Regions from separate parts of the Janthinobacterium sp. GL_088 genome, predicted to be linked through region 2. Evidence: predicted binding sites of a transcription regulator. Region 2 holds the regulator's gene; each other region holds the start of a gene.

What was found. The regulator LexA, encoded in region 2, represses DNA repair genes until DNA is damaged. The targets are predictions, from matches to a motif close to ACTGTATNNNNATACAGT.
Region 1: a site for LexA is predicted at 2,219-2,236, ahead of dinB (DNA polymerase IV). Genes of this name have one in related genera too.
Region 3: a site for LexA is predicted at 1,703-1,720, ahead of AC3IQ7_RS26445 (DNA topoisomerase IV subunit B). Genes of this name have one in related genera too.

What each region holds. Positions count from the first base shown of each region.
Region 1 covers NZ_CM174453.1:66,557-70,155, reverse strand. Annotated here, with positions in the region: gene AC3IQ7_RS00270 (S9 family peptidase) at 1-2,101, opposite strand, end outside; gene dinB (DNA polymerase IV) at 2,287-3,441, shown strand; gene AC3IQ7_RS00260 (recombination-associated protein RdgC) at 3,560-3,599, shown strand, end outside.
Region 2 covers NZ_CM174453.1:5,116,990-5,120,588, reverse strand. Annotated here, with positions in the region: gene purF (amidophosphoribosyltransferase) at 1-246, shown strand, start outside; gene AC3IQ7_RS22810 (cystathionine gamma-synthase family protein) at 289-1,530, shown strand; gene lexA (transcriptional repressor LexA) at 1,597-2,232, opposite strand; gene rpsF (30S ribosomal protein S6) at 2,508-2,897, shown strand; gene priB (primosomal replication protein N) at 2,918-3,217, shown strand; gene rpsR (30S ribosomal protein S18) at 3,243-3,533, shown strand; gene rplI (50S ribosomal protein L9) at 3,561-3,599, shown strand, end outside.
Region 3 covers NZ_CM174453.1:5,917,507-5,921,105, forward strand. Annotated here, with positions in the region: gene kdpA (potassium-transporting ATPase subunit KdpA) at 1-1,247, opposite strand, end outside; gene kdpF (K(+)-transporting ATPase subunit F) at 1,247-1,336, opposite strand; gene AC3IQ7_RS26445 (DNA topoisomerase IV subunit B) at 1,800-3,599, shown strand, end outside.

The sequences.
Region 1 (3,599 bases), 1.4 Mb from region 2:
CGTTGTAGCGGCCCGACGCACCGCCGTGGCCGGCACCCATATTCGTTTTCAGCAGCAGGGGATTGCCATCCGTCTTATATGCGCGCAGCTTGGCCACGTATTTTGCCGGTTCCCAGTACATGACCTGGCTGTCGTTCAGGCCCGTCGTCACCAGCATGGCGGGATAATTCTTGCGCGCAATGTTGTCGTATGGCGAGTAGCTGAGCATGTAGTCGTACGCGGCCTTCTGGTTCGGGTCGCCCCATTCCAGATATTCTCCCGTGGTCAGCGGCAGGCTGGCGTCCATCATGGTGTTCATCACGTCGACAAACGGCACGGCTGCGTGCACGGCGTGGAACAGGTCGGGGCGCATGTTGACGACGGCGCCCATCAGCAAGCCGCCCGCGCTGCCGCCCTGGATGATCAGGCGGTTCGGGCTGGTCCATTTTTCGCGCACCAGATAGTCGGCGCTGTCGATGAAGTCATTGAAGGTGTTTTTCTTCTTCATCAGCATGCCGTCCTCATGCCAGGCTTCACCCATGTCGGTGCCGCCGCGGATATGCGCCTGCGCATAGATGACGCCCCGTTCCAGCAGGCTGATGCGGCTGATGGCAAAACTGGCTTCCGTGGAAATGCCATACGAACCATACGAGTACAGCAGCAGCGGCGCGGAACCGTCGAGCTTGACGCCTTTCTTGTAGACAATCCACAGCGGCACTTGCACGCCATCGCGCGCCTTGACCCACAAGCGCTGCGTCGTGTAGCGGCTGCCGTCAAAGCCGCCGACGATTTCCTGCTGCTTGAGCACCGTGCGCTTGCCATCCTGCATGTTGACGTCGATGACGGTGGGTGGCGTAACGGGAGACTGGTAAGACATGCGAAATTGCGTGGCGGAAAACTCCGGCGTACCGGCCGCCGTGGCCAGGTAGACGGGGTCGTCGAACTGCACCGTCTTCCAATTCTTTTGCGCAAAATCAAGGATGCGGGCGCGGTTCAGGGCGCGCGCCTTTTCCATCACCACCAGGTAACCCTGGAAGACGTCGATGGACTGGATCACGGCATACTTGTTGTGCGGCACGACCGGCTTCCAGTTCTTCGGCTGCGGCGCGGACAAGGGCGCGCTGACGACACGGAAATTCTTCGCCTCCTTGTTGGTCAGAATATACAGCTGGCCGTCGCGGTGCTCGATGCCGTAGCGGTGGCCTTTTTCACGTTTCAGCACGGATTGAAAGATGCCTTGCGGCTTGCTCGTTGGCAGCAGCAGCACTTCGCTGGTATCCGTGCTGCCCGAGGTGAGCACGAAGAATTGCTTGTCGCGCGTGCGACCCACGTTGATGGCGAACTGTTCCACCGGCTCGTGGTAGACCTGTTGCGGCGCACCGCCCAGGGCCAGGCGGAACAATCGATCCGAGCGCTTGGTGGTAGCGTCTTCCTGCGCCAGCATCAGGGTGGCGTTGTCCGCTGCCCACGCCAGCGATGTCACGCGCGGCATGCTGTCGCCCAGCAGTTTGCCCGTTTTCAAATCCTTGACATGCAACTCGTACTGGCGGAAACCCGTCGTGTCGGTGGTGTAGGCCAGCAACTGTTCATTCGGGCTGACGCTGAAGGCGCGCACGGCAAAGAATTTGTGGCCTTCGGCCAATTGATTCTGGTCCAGCAGGATTTCTTCAGCCGCCTGCGCATCGTAGGCGCCACTGGCGCCGACGGGGCGGCGGCAGTGAATCGGGTATTGCTTGCCCGCTTCCACGCGCGTGTAATAGTAGAAATTGCCCTGGCGCGCGGGCACGGACAGGTCCACTTCCTGCATGCGGCCCTTGATTTCCGCATACACCTTGTCGGCCAGCGGCTGGATCGGCGCCGTGACGGCGGCCGTGTAGGCGTTTTCCGCATTCAGGTAGTCGATCACGGCAGGATCGGTTTTCTTTTGCAGCCAGCGGTAGTCATCCGTGACGACCGTGCCGTGGCGCGTTTCCTGCCAAGCCGTCTTGGCGGCGACCGGTGCACTGGTGGTTATGGTGGTGGTGTCGGCCAGCGCGGATGGCGCCAAGGTGGAGAGAAGCACGGCCGGCAGGATGGATGAGCAGACGGCCAGTCGGCGTAAGACGTGAGGTACAGTGGACAAGGCAACTCCCTAGGTTTCGTTGTTGTGCAGCGATTCTATTCTTGCTAAATAGAAAAGCCAATCATGATTTCAATCAATACCGTCCCATTGCTTGCATCCACTGGCATTTGCAGCGATACTGTATATAATTACAGTATCCGATAGCATCCCGCCGCGAGGTGTCCTTGACCGCATCTGCCCCTACATTGCCTGAAACCCGCCGCTGGATAGCCCACTTGGACATGGACGCCTTCTTCGCCTCTGTGGAACTGTTGAAATATCCGGAATTGCGCGGCGAAGCCGTCGTCATCGGCGGCGGGCGCTTGCAGCAGCCCGTGCTGCAGGAAGATGGCACGCGGCAATTTGCGCGCATGCGCGACTACGTGGGGCGCGGCGTCGTCACCACCTCGACCTACGCGGCGCGCGCCTTTGGCGTGTTTTCCGCCATGGGCATCATGAAGGCGGCCAAGCTCGCGCCCGACAGCATCCTGCTGCCGGCCGATTTCGAGGCTTACCGCGAATATTCGGCCCGCTTCAAGCAGGCCGTGGCCCGGTTGTGCCCCATCATCCAGAACGTGGGCATCGATGAAATCTATGTCGATCTGACCGAATACGGTGAGCAGGCGCCGGCCATGGCGGCGCACCTGAAGGCGGCGGTGTCCGAGGCGACGGGCCTGTCGTGCTCGATCGGCCTGGCGCCGAACAAATTGTTGGCGAAAATCTGTTCTGACCTGGAAAAACCCGACGGGCTCACCATTTTGTCGCCCGAAGATATCGCCACGCGCGTGTGGCCCTTGCCGGCGAAAAAGATCAACGGCATCGGCCCGAAGGCGACGGCCAAGCTGGAAGCCTTGGGCATTGTCACCATCGGCGAGCTGGCGCAGGCCGACATGGCCATGCTGCGCACGCAGTTTGGCGACCTGTACACGGGCTGGCTGCGCCAGGCGGCGCTGGGCATCGATGAGCGGCCCGTGCAGACGAGCCGGGAAACCAAGTCCGTCAGCCGCGAAACGACGTTCGAGCGCGACTTGCAGGTGGTGCGCGACCGCGCCACCCTGTCGGAAAAGCTGGAAAGCCTGTGCACGCGCGTGGCCGGCGACCTCGACAAACAGTCGCTGGCGGGGCGCACGGTGGGCATCAAGCTGCGCTTCGAGGATTTCAGCACCGTCACGCGCGACATCACCTTGCCCAGCGCCACGGCGGACGCCGCCGCCATCCTGCGCGCCAGCCGCGATTGCTTGCGGCGCGTGCCATTTGAAAAGAAAATCCGCCTGCTGGGCGTGCGCATCTCGACCTTGTCCGATCCGGCCAGCGTGATGCGGCAGGCGCCAGCCCAGGCGGAGCTGTTTCCCGCCCTGTAGCGGCATTCTCCACGCATCAACAACACCACGCCAGTCCGCGCTTTTGACGGCATTCCCGTGTCGAAAGTGTAGAATGGCGTTCCCCTGGCACTACTGAAACAAACGGAAGACAAAAACTATGTGGTTCAAGAATCTTCAGATTTACCGCCTGCCCGCAC
Region 2 (3,599 bases):
CGCGAAATCACGGCCGATTACCTGGTCTACCAGGATATCGGCGCGCTGAAGCAGGCGATCGCCGACGTCAATCCGGCCCTGACCAACTTCGAAGCATCGTGCTTCGATGGCGTCTACGTGACGGGCGACGTGTCGCAGGAATACCTGGATCGCCTGGAGTATGCACGCCACCATCCGAAGGCGGCAGCGCCCGAAGATACGCCGCGTTCCCAGCTGAACCTGAACCTGGCGACGACAGAAGCATAAGTACCTGCCCGGCCGATGCCGGGCTTTTTTTTCTTTGCGATCATGAACGATAAAAAAAACTACGGCTTTACCACCACCATCCTGCATAACGACCGCCGCAAGGGCATCGAGCACGGCTCCCTGCACAAGCCCGTGCACACTTCCGTTGCTTTTGGTTACGCCGATGCGCGCCAGCTCGCTTCCGTGTTCCAGGGCAAGGAGCCGGGTTTCCGCTACGGCCGCCAGGGCAATCCGACCGTCTCCGCGCTGGAAGACAAGGTCAACAAGATGGAGGACGGCGTGGCGACCCTGTGCTTCGCCACCGGCATGGGCGCCATCGGCGCCGTGGTGCAATCCTTGCTGCGCGCCGGTGATCACGTCGTGTCGTCGGCCTTTTTGTTCGGCAACACCAACAGCCTGTGGCAAACGGTGACGGGGCAGGGCATCGCCGTGTCCTTCGTCGACGCCACCGACGTGGCCAACGTGGCGGCCGCCATCACGCCGTCCACGCGCATCGTGTTTGTCGAAACCATCGCCAATCCGCGCACGCAGATCGCCGACCTGGCAAAGATCGGTGACTTGTGCCGTGAGAAGGGTATTTTGTACATCGTCGACAACACCATGACGACGCCATACCTGTTCCGTCCGAAAGCGGTGGGCGCGGGCCTGGTCGTCAATGCGCTGACGAAATCGATTGGCGGTCACGGCAATGCGCTGGGCGGCAGCTTGACGGACACGGGCGTGTTCGACTGGACGCTGTATCCGAACATCTTTGAGAATTATAAAAAGGCGGCACCGGCACAATGGGGCATTGCGCAAATCCGCGCGAAGGCCTTGCGCGATTTCGGCGCCTCGCTGGGCCCGGAAGCGGCGCACCACATCGCCGTCGGCGCGGAAACCATGGCCTTGCGCATGGATCGCACCTGCTCGAACGCCCTGGCGCTGGCCACCATGCTTGCCGCCGATCCGCGCGTAGCGGCCGTGCATTACCCGGGCTTGGCGTCGCACCCGCAGCACGCGCTGGCGACGGATTTGTTCCGCAGCTATGGCTCGCTGTTCAGCTTTGAGCTGAAAGATGGCATCGACTGCTTCGATTTCCTCAATCGTCTCAATCTTGCTATTCCAGCGAGCAACCTCGGCGACACGCGCACCTTGGTGATTCCCGTCGCCCATACGATTTTCTACGAGATGGGCGCCGAGCGCCGCGCCAGCATGGGCATCGCCGAATCGCTGATACGCGTGTCGGTGGGTATCGAAGATGAAGCAGACTTATTGGAAGATTTCAGTAACGCCCTGGATGCATAAGCAGCCGCGCATGTAAAAAGGGCCGCGACAGTCATGCTGTCGCGGCCCTTTTTTTACGCTGAAAGCTTAATGCCAGCTGCGCATCAGTCCGACGGCGAGGCCTTCCAGCGCAAACTCGTCTTCCGGCGACACGGTGATCACCTTGAAGTCGGGGTTTTCCGGCAGCAGTTCGATGACGGAGCCCGTCTTCTTGTAGCGCTTGACGGTGACTTCGTCGCCGATGCGGGCGACGACGATCTGCCCGTTCTTGGCGCTGTCGACTTTTTTCACGGCCAGCAAATCGCCATCCATGATGCCGGCGTCGCGCATGGACCAGCCGCGCACCTTCAGCAGGAAGTCGGGCTTGGCCGAAAACAGGGCCGGGTCGACGTTATAGCTCGCTTCCAGGTTTTCCTGCGCCAGGATGGGCGAGCCTGCAGCCACCCGGCCGATCAGGGGCAGCGACATCAGCAGGGCCGCCGGCACTTTCGACGGCGCCGCTTCGGCGGCCGCGCCGATCAGGCGGATGCCGCGCGAGGTGCCGGGCGAAATCTCGATCGCGCCCTTGCGGGCCAGGGCCTGCAAATGCTCTTCGGCCGCATTGGCCGATTTGAAACCCAGTTCATTGGCGATTTCCGCACGGGTGGGAGGAAAGCCCGTGTTTTCAATCGCGTCCTTGATCAGGTTCAGGATTTGTTCTTGTCGTGCTGTCAGCTTGATCATGAGCGGTGGGTGCATACTAAAATGCTGTCTATATGAACAGTCTGTATTTTTGTACAGTATCGCCCACTATGCAAGGGGATTTCCGTGTTTTCGGCGAATTTTGCAAGAAATACTTGCCCATGGGCCGAAAGCACGCTGGCGCACGGGCTTTTCGGGTGCTGGTGGAAGGAATGATTGAAACGTTTGCAAAAGGCGGTTATAATCTTCGGCTGACCTTCCCACACCCGTCTTGACGCCGGGGTGGGCGATTATCAATCCGACCTGAAGGAGTTTGCATGCGTCATTATGAAATAGTCTTTATCGTCCATCCGGACCAAAGCGAGCAAGTGCCCGCGATGATCGAACGCTACAAAGCCAGCGTAACCACCCGCGGCGGTTCGGTTCACCGCGTGGAAGATTGGGGCCGCCGTCAAATGGCTTACTCGATCCAAAAGCTGCCTAAAGCACACTACATCTGCCTGAACATCGAATGCGACAACGAGACCCTGGTCGAGTTGGAAACAGCATTCAAATTCAATGATGCCGTGTTGCGTCACCTGACCGTTAAAATGAAGAAAGCTGAAACAGCTCCTTCGCCGATGATGAAATCGGTACAACGCGAAGACGCGGCCAAAAGCCACCGCACCGAAGCACCAGCAGCCGCTCCAGCCGCAGCAGCAGCTTAATTCTTGACCAGGATCGTGCGCTGAACCAGCTACAAGTCACCGCCATCATTGCCGAGCGCGAAATATTGCGCTATACCCCGGCAGGGCTGCCGATTGTGAATGCAGTATTGCAACACAGTTCGCAGCAGATGGAAGCAGGGATTGCCCGTTTGACCGAGTTTGATGTTGCCGCGCTAGCCGCTGGCGAAATCTCAGGCCGGTTCAGTCAGGCAAGCTTGGGCGGGGTATATCAGTTCACGGGTTTCCTGGCCAGGAAGAGCCGCAACAGCAAGAGTTTGGTGTTTCACATCATTGATTTTAGTGCAGTCAATTTTGACTAGCGCATTTTAGATACAGGAGCCTGACATGGCATTCGGTAAAAAGTTCGACAAAAATAAGCTCAAGCTTAAAGAAAAACGCAAACAGCAAAACCCGTTGTTCAAACGCAAGAAGTTCTGCCGCTTCACCGCAGCTCACGTTGAGCAAGTCGACTACAAAGACGTCGACACGCTGAAAGACTTCGTCCAAGAAAACGGCAAGATCATGCCAGCACGCCTGACCGGTACCAAAGCGCACTACCAGCGCCAAGTTGACACCGCAATCAAGCGCGCTCGCTTCCTCGCGCTGCTGCCATACACCGATCTGCACCACGCTTAATCGGTCAGATATTCCTGGAGAAGAACTATGCAAATCATTCTGTTAGAAAAAGTTGTTAACGTCGGT
Region 3 (3,599 bases), 800 kb from region 2:
ACGCCGCCGAAGATCACTTCGCCGAACTGCATCAGCAGCAGCGGCACCATGCCGCCCAGGGGCATGTAGGAATCGTGCATGGAATTGACGGCGCCGCACGATGCCGCCGTCGTCACCGCCGCGAACAGGGTCGAGGAGCTGATGCCGAAACGCGTTTCCTTGCCTTCCATATTGCCGCCCGATTGCAGGCTGCTGGCCTGCTGGTCCACGCCCAGTGCTTGCAAAGCGGGATTGGCTTGCTGCTCGGCGCTCATCACGCCGGCCGTCATGACGACGAAGATCAGGGTCATGGCGGCCAGTACGGCCCAGCCCTGGCGCAGGTCGCCCACCATGCGGCCAAACGTGAAGCACAGGCCGGCGGGAATGATGAAAATGGCCAGCATCTGCAGGAAGTTCGACAGCACGGTCGGATTTTCATACGGGTGCGAGGAATTGGCATTGAAGAAGCCGCCGCCATTCGTGCCCAGCAGCTTGATCGATTCCTGCGACGCGACGGGACCCATGGCGATCGTCTGCGTGGTCGCCACTTGCGCTTCCATCACGGGCTTGCCGGCCGTATCGAGCACGGGCTGGCCGTCGGCCGTCACCTTCGGCGTTTCATAGGCCACGTGGTCGAGCAGGGTCACTTCCTTGTAGGCGGAAAAATTCTGGATCATGCCTTCGCCCATGAAGACGACGGACAGGGCCAGGGACAGCGGCAACAGGATGTACAGGGTGGAGCGCACCAGGTCGACCCAGAAATTGCCGATCGATTTGCCCGAGCGCGAGGCAAAGCCGCGCACCAGCGCGAAGATCACGGCGATGCCGGTGGCAGCCGAGAAGAAGTTCTGGCACGCCATGCCCAGCATCTGGGTCAGATAGCTCATGGTCTGTTCGCCGCCATAGCCTTGCCAGTTGGTATTGGCGACGAAGCTGACGGTGGTATTGAACGAGGAATCGGGGCTGACGGCGCCCAGGCCCTGTGGATTCAACGGTAAAAAGCCCTGCAGGCGCTGCAGGCCGTAGACGAAGACGGCGCCCACGGTATTGAAGACGATCAGGGCGATGGCATAGCTTTTCCAGCCCATGGCCTTGTCGGCGGGCAGGCCGGACCAGCGGTACAGCAGGTTTTCCAGCTTTTGCAGCCAGCCCAGGCCGCGCACGGGGGCATCGCCGGCCACTTTGGCCATGTACAGGCCCAGCGGATAGCCGGCGGCCAGCAGCACGGCCAGGAAGGCCACCAACAACAGTATCGATTGCGTCGTCATCACAGTTCCTCCGCCTTCAGCAGCGCCACCAGCAGGTACACGAGCAGGCCAGCCGAAACGACGGCGCCCAGCACATAAAACGCGTTCATTTGACGCTCCCTAATTTGTCGCAGGCGACGGCAAAGCCGGCCGCCAGGACGAAAAACACGGCAATCAAGCCGAGATACACGAGATCCATTCCCACCCTCATTCAGGTTTGTTTTGATAGTGAGCAGATTAGCCAAAAGGGTCTAAAAAATTCGTAAAGACTAGGGAGGCAGCTGTAAACAAGATGTAAAAACGGGCGCTTTACCGCATAAAATCCTTCACAATGGGCGCCAAACTACGCGCGCGGCGCACTGTTGTTGCCTTGGAGTAGCGCTATTGCTCGCGGGACAAGATAGAATGCGCGAGCGTCCGCACAAGGACGCCAAGCCTGCCGCACTGCCCTCCCACAGTGACGCTGGACGGGATATACTGTATATTCATACAGTTATCGCCGCCGCTGTCATTGCGCCCCGCAGTGCCCTGGCCTGGCGTTCCAACCACTGTCTTTACTTAGCTTGAACACGTATGGCCACTAAAAAACCAGCATCCGACTACAGCGAATCATCCATCCGTGTCCTGAAAGGACTGGAACCCGTCAAGCAGCGCCCGGGGATGTATACCCGCACTGAAAATCCGCTGCACATCATTCAGGAAGTGATCGACAATGCCTCCGACGAGGCGCTGGGCGGTCATTGCACGCATATCGCCGTCACGCAAAACACGGATGGCAGCATCACCGTCGAAGACAATGGCCGCGGCATTCCCGTCGGCCTGCACCCGGAAGAAGGCGTGCCGACGGTGGAAATCGTGTTTACACGGCTGCACGCGGGCGGCAAGTTCGACAAGGGTTCTGGCGGCGCCTATGCATTCTCGGGCGGCTTGCATGGCGTCGGCGTATCCGTCACCAATGCGCTGTCGACGCGCCTGGAAATCACCGTCTGGCGCAAGGAAAGCGACGGCAATGGCCTGCACCACATGGTGTTTGCGAATGGCGATGTGATCGAGCCCTTGACTTCCCGCCCTGCCCCGCGCGACGGCAAGAAATCGGGCACACGCGTCACCGCCTGGCCCGATGCGAAATATTTTGATTCGCCGAATATCTCGCAAACGGAGCTGCAACGCCTGCTGCGCTCGAAAGCCGTGCTGCTGCCAGGCGTCACCGTCACCCTCACCAACGCGAAAACCGGCGACACGCAAACGTGGCAGTATGCGGAAGGCTTGCGCGGCTACCTGACCGAAACGCTGGCGCAGGTATCGAATGGCGAAACCCTGATTCCCCTGTTCGAAGGCGCGCAGTACGCTGGCCCGGATTCGGAAGGCTTTGCCGAAGGCGAAGGCGCGGCCTGGGTGGTCGCGTGGACGGAAGAAGGCGCCATCGTGCGCGAATCGTATGTCAACCTGATCCCCACCTCGAATGGCGGCACGCACGAATCGGGCTTGCGCGACGGCCTGTTCGGCGCCGTGAAAAACTTCGTCGAAATGCACTCGCTGCTGCCGAAAGGCGTGAAGCTGCTGCCGGAAGACGTGTTCGCGCGCGCCTCGTTCGTGCTGTCGGCCAAGGTGCTGGACCCGCAATTCCAGGGCCAGATCAAGGAACGCCTGAACTCACGCGACGCCGTGCGCCTCGTTTCGACCTTCACCAAGCCGCCGCTGGAACTGTGGCTGAACCAGCACGTCGATTACGGCAAGAAGCTGGCCGATCTCGTGATCAAGCAGGCGCAGTCGCGCCAGCGTTCGCTGCAAAAAGTGGAAAAGAAAAAATCCTCGGGCGTCGCCGTCCTTCCCGGCAAGCTGACCGACTGCGAATCGTCGGACATTACCCGCAATGAACTGTTCCTCGTCGAGGGTGACTCGGCGGGCGGTTCGGCCAAGATGGGCCGCGACAAGGAATTCCAGGCGATCCTGCCCCTGCGCGGCAAGGTCTTGAATTCGTGGGAAACGGACCGCGACCGCCTGTTCGCCAACAACGAGATCCACGACATCGCAGTGGCCATCGGCGTCGATCCGCACAGCGTGGGCGATACACCCGACCTGTCGGGCCTACGCTACGGCAAAATCTGCATCCTGTCCGATGCAGACGTGGACGGCTCGCACATCCAGGTACTGCTGCTGACCTTATTCTTCAAGCACTTCCCGGTCCTGATCAACAAGGGCCACATCTGCATCGCCCGCCCGCCCTTGTACCGCGTGGATGCACCGGCGCGCGGCAAGAAGCCGATGCAGAAAATCTATGCGCTCGACGACGGCGAACTGGTCGCCATCGAGGACAAGCTGCGCAAGGAAGGCGTGAAACAGGGCGCCTGGTCGATCTCGCGCTTCAAGGGT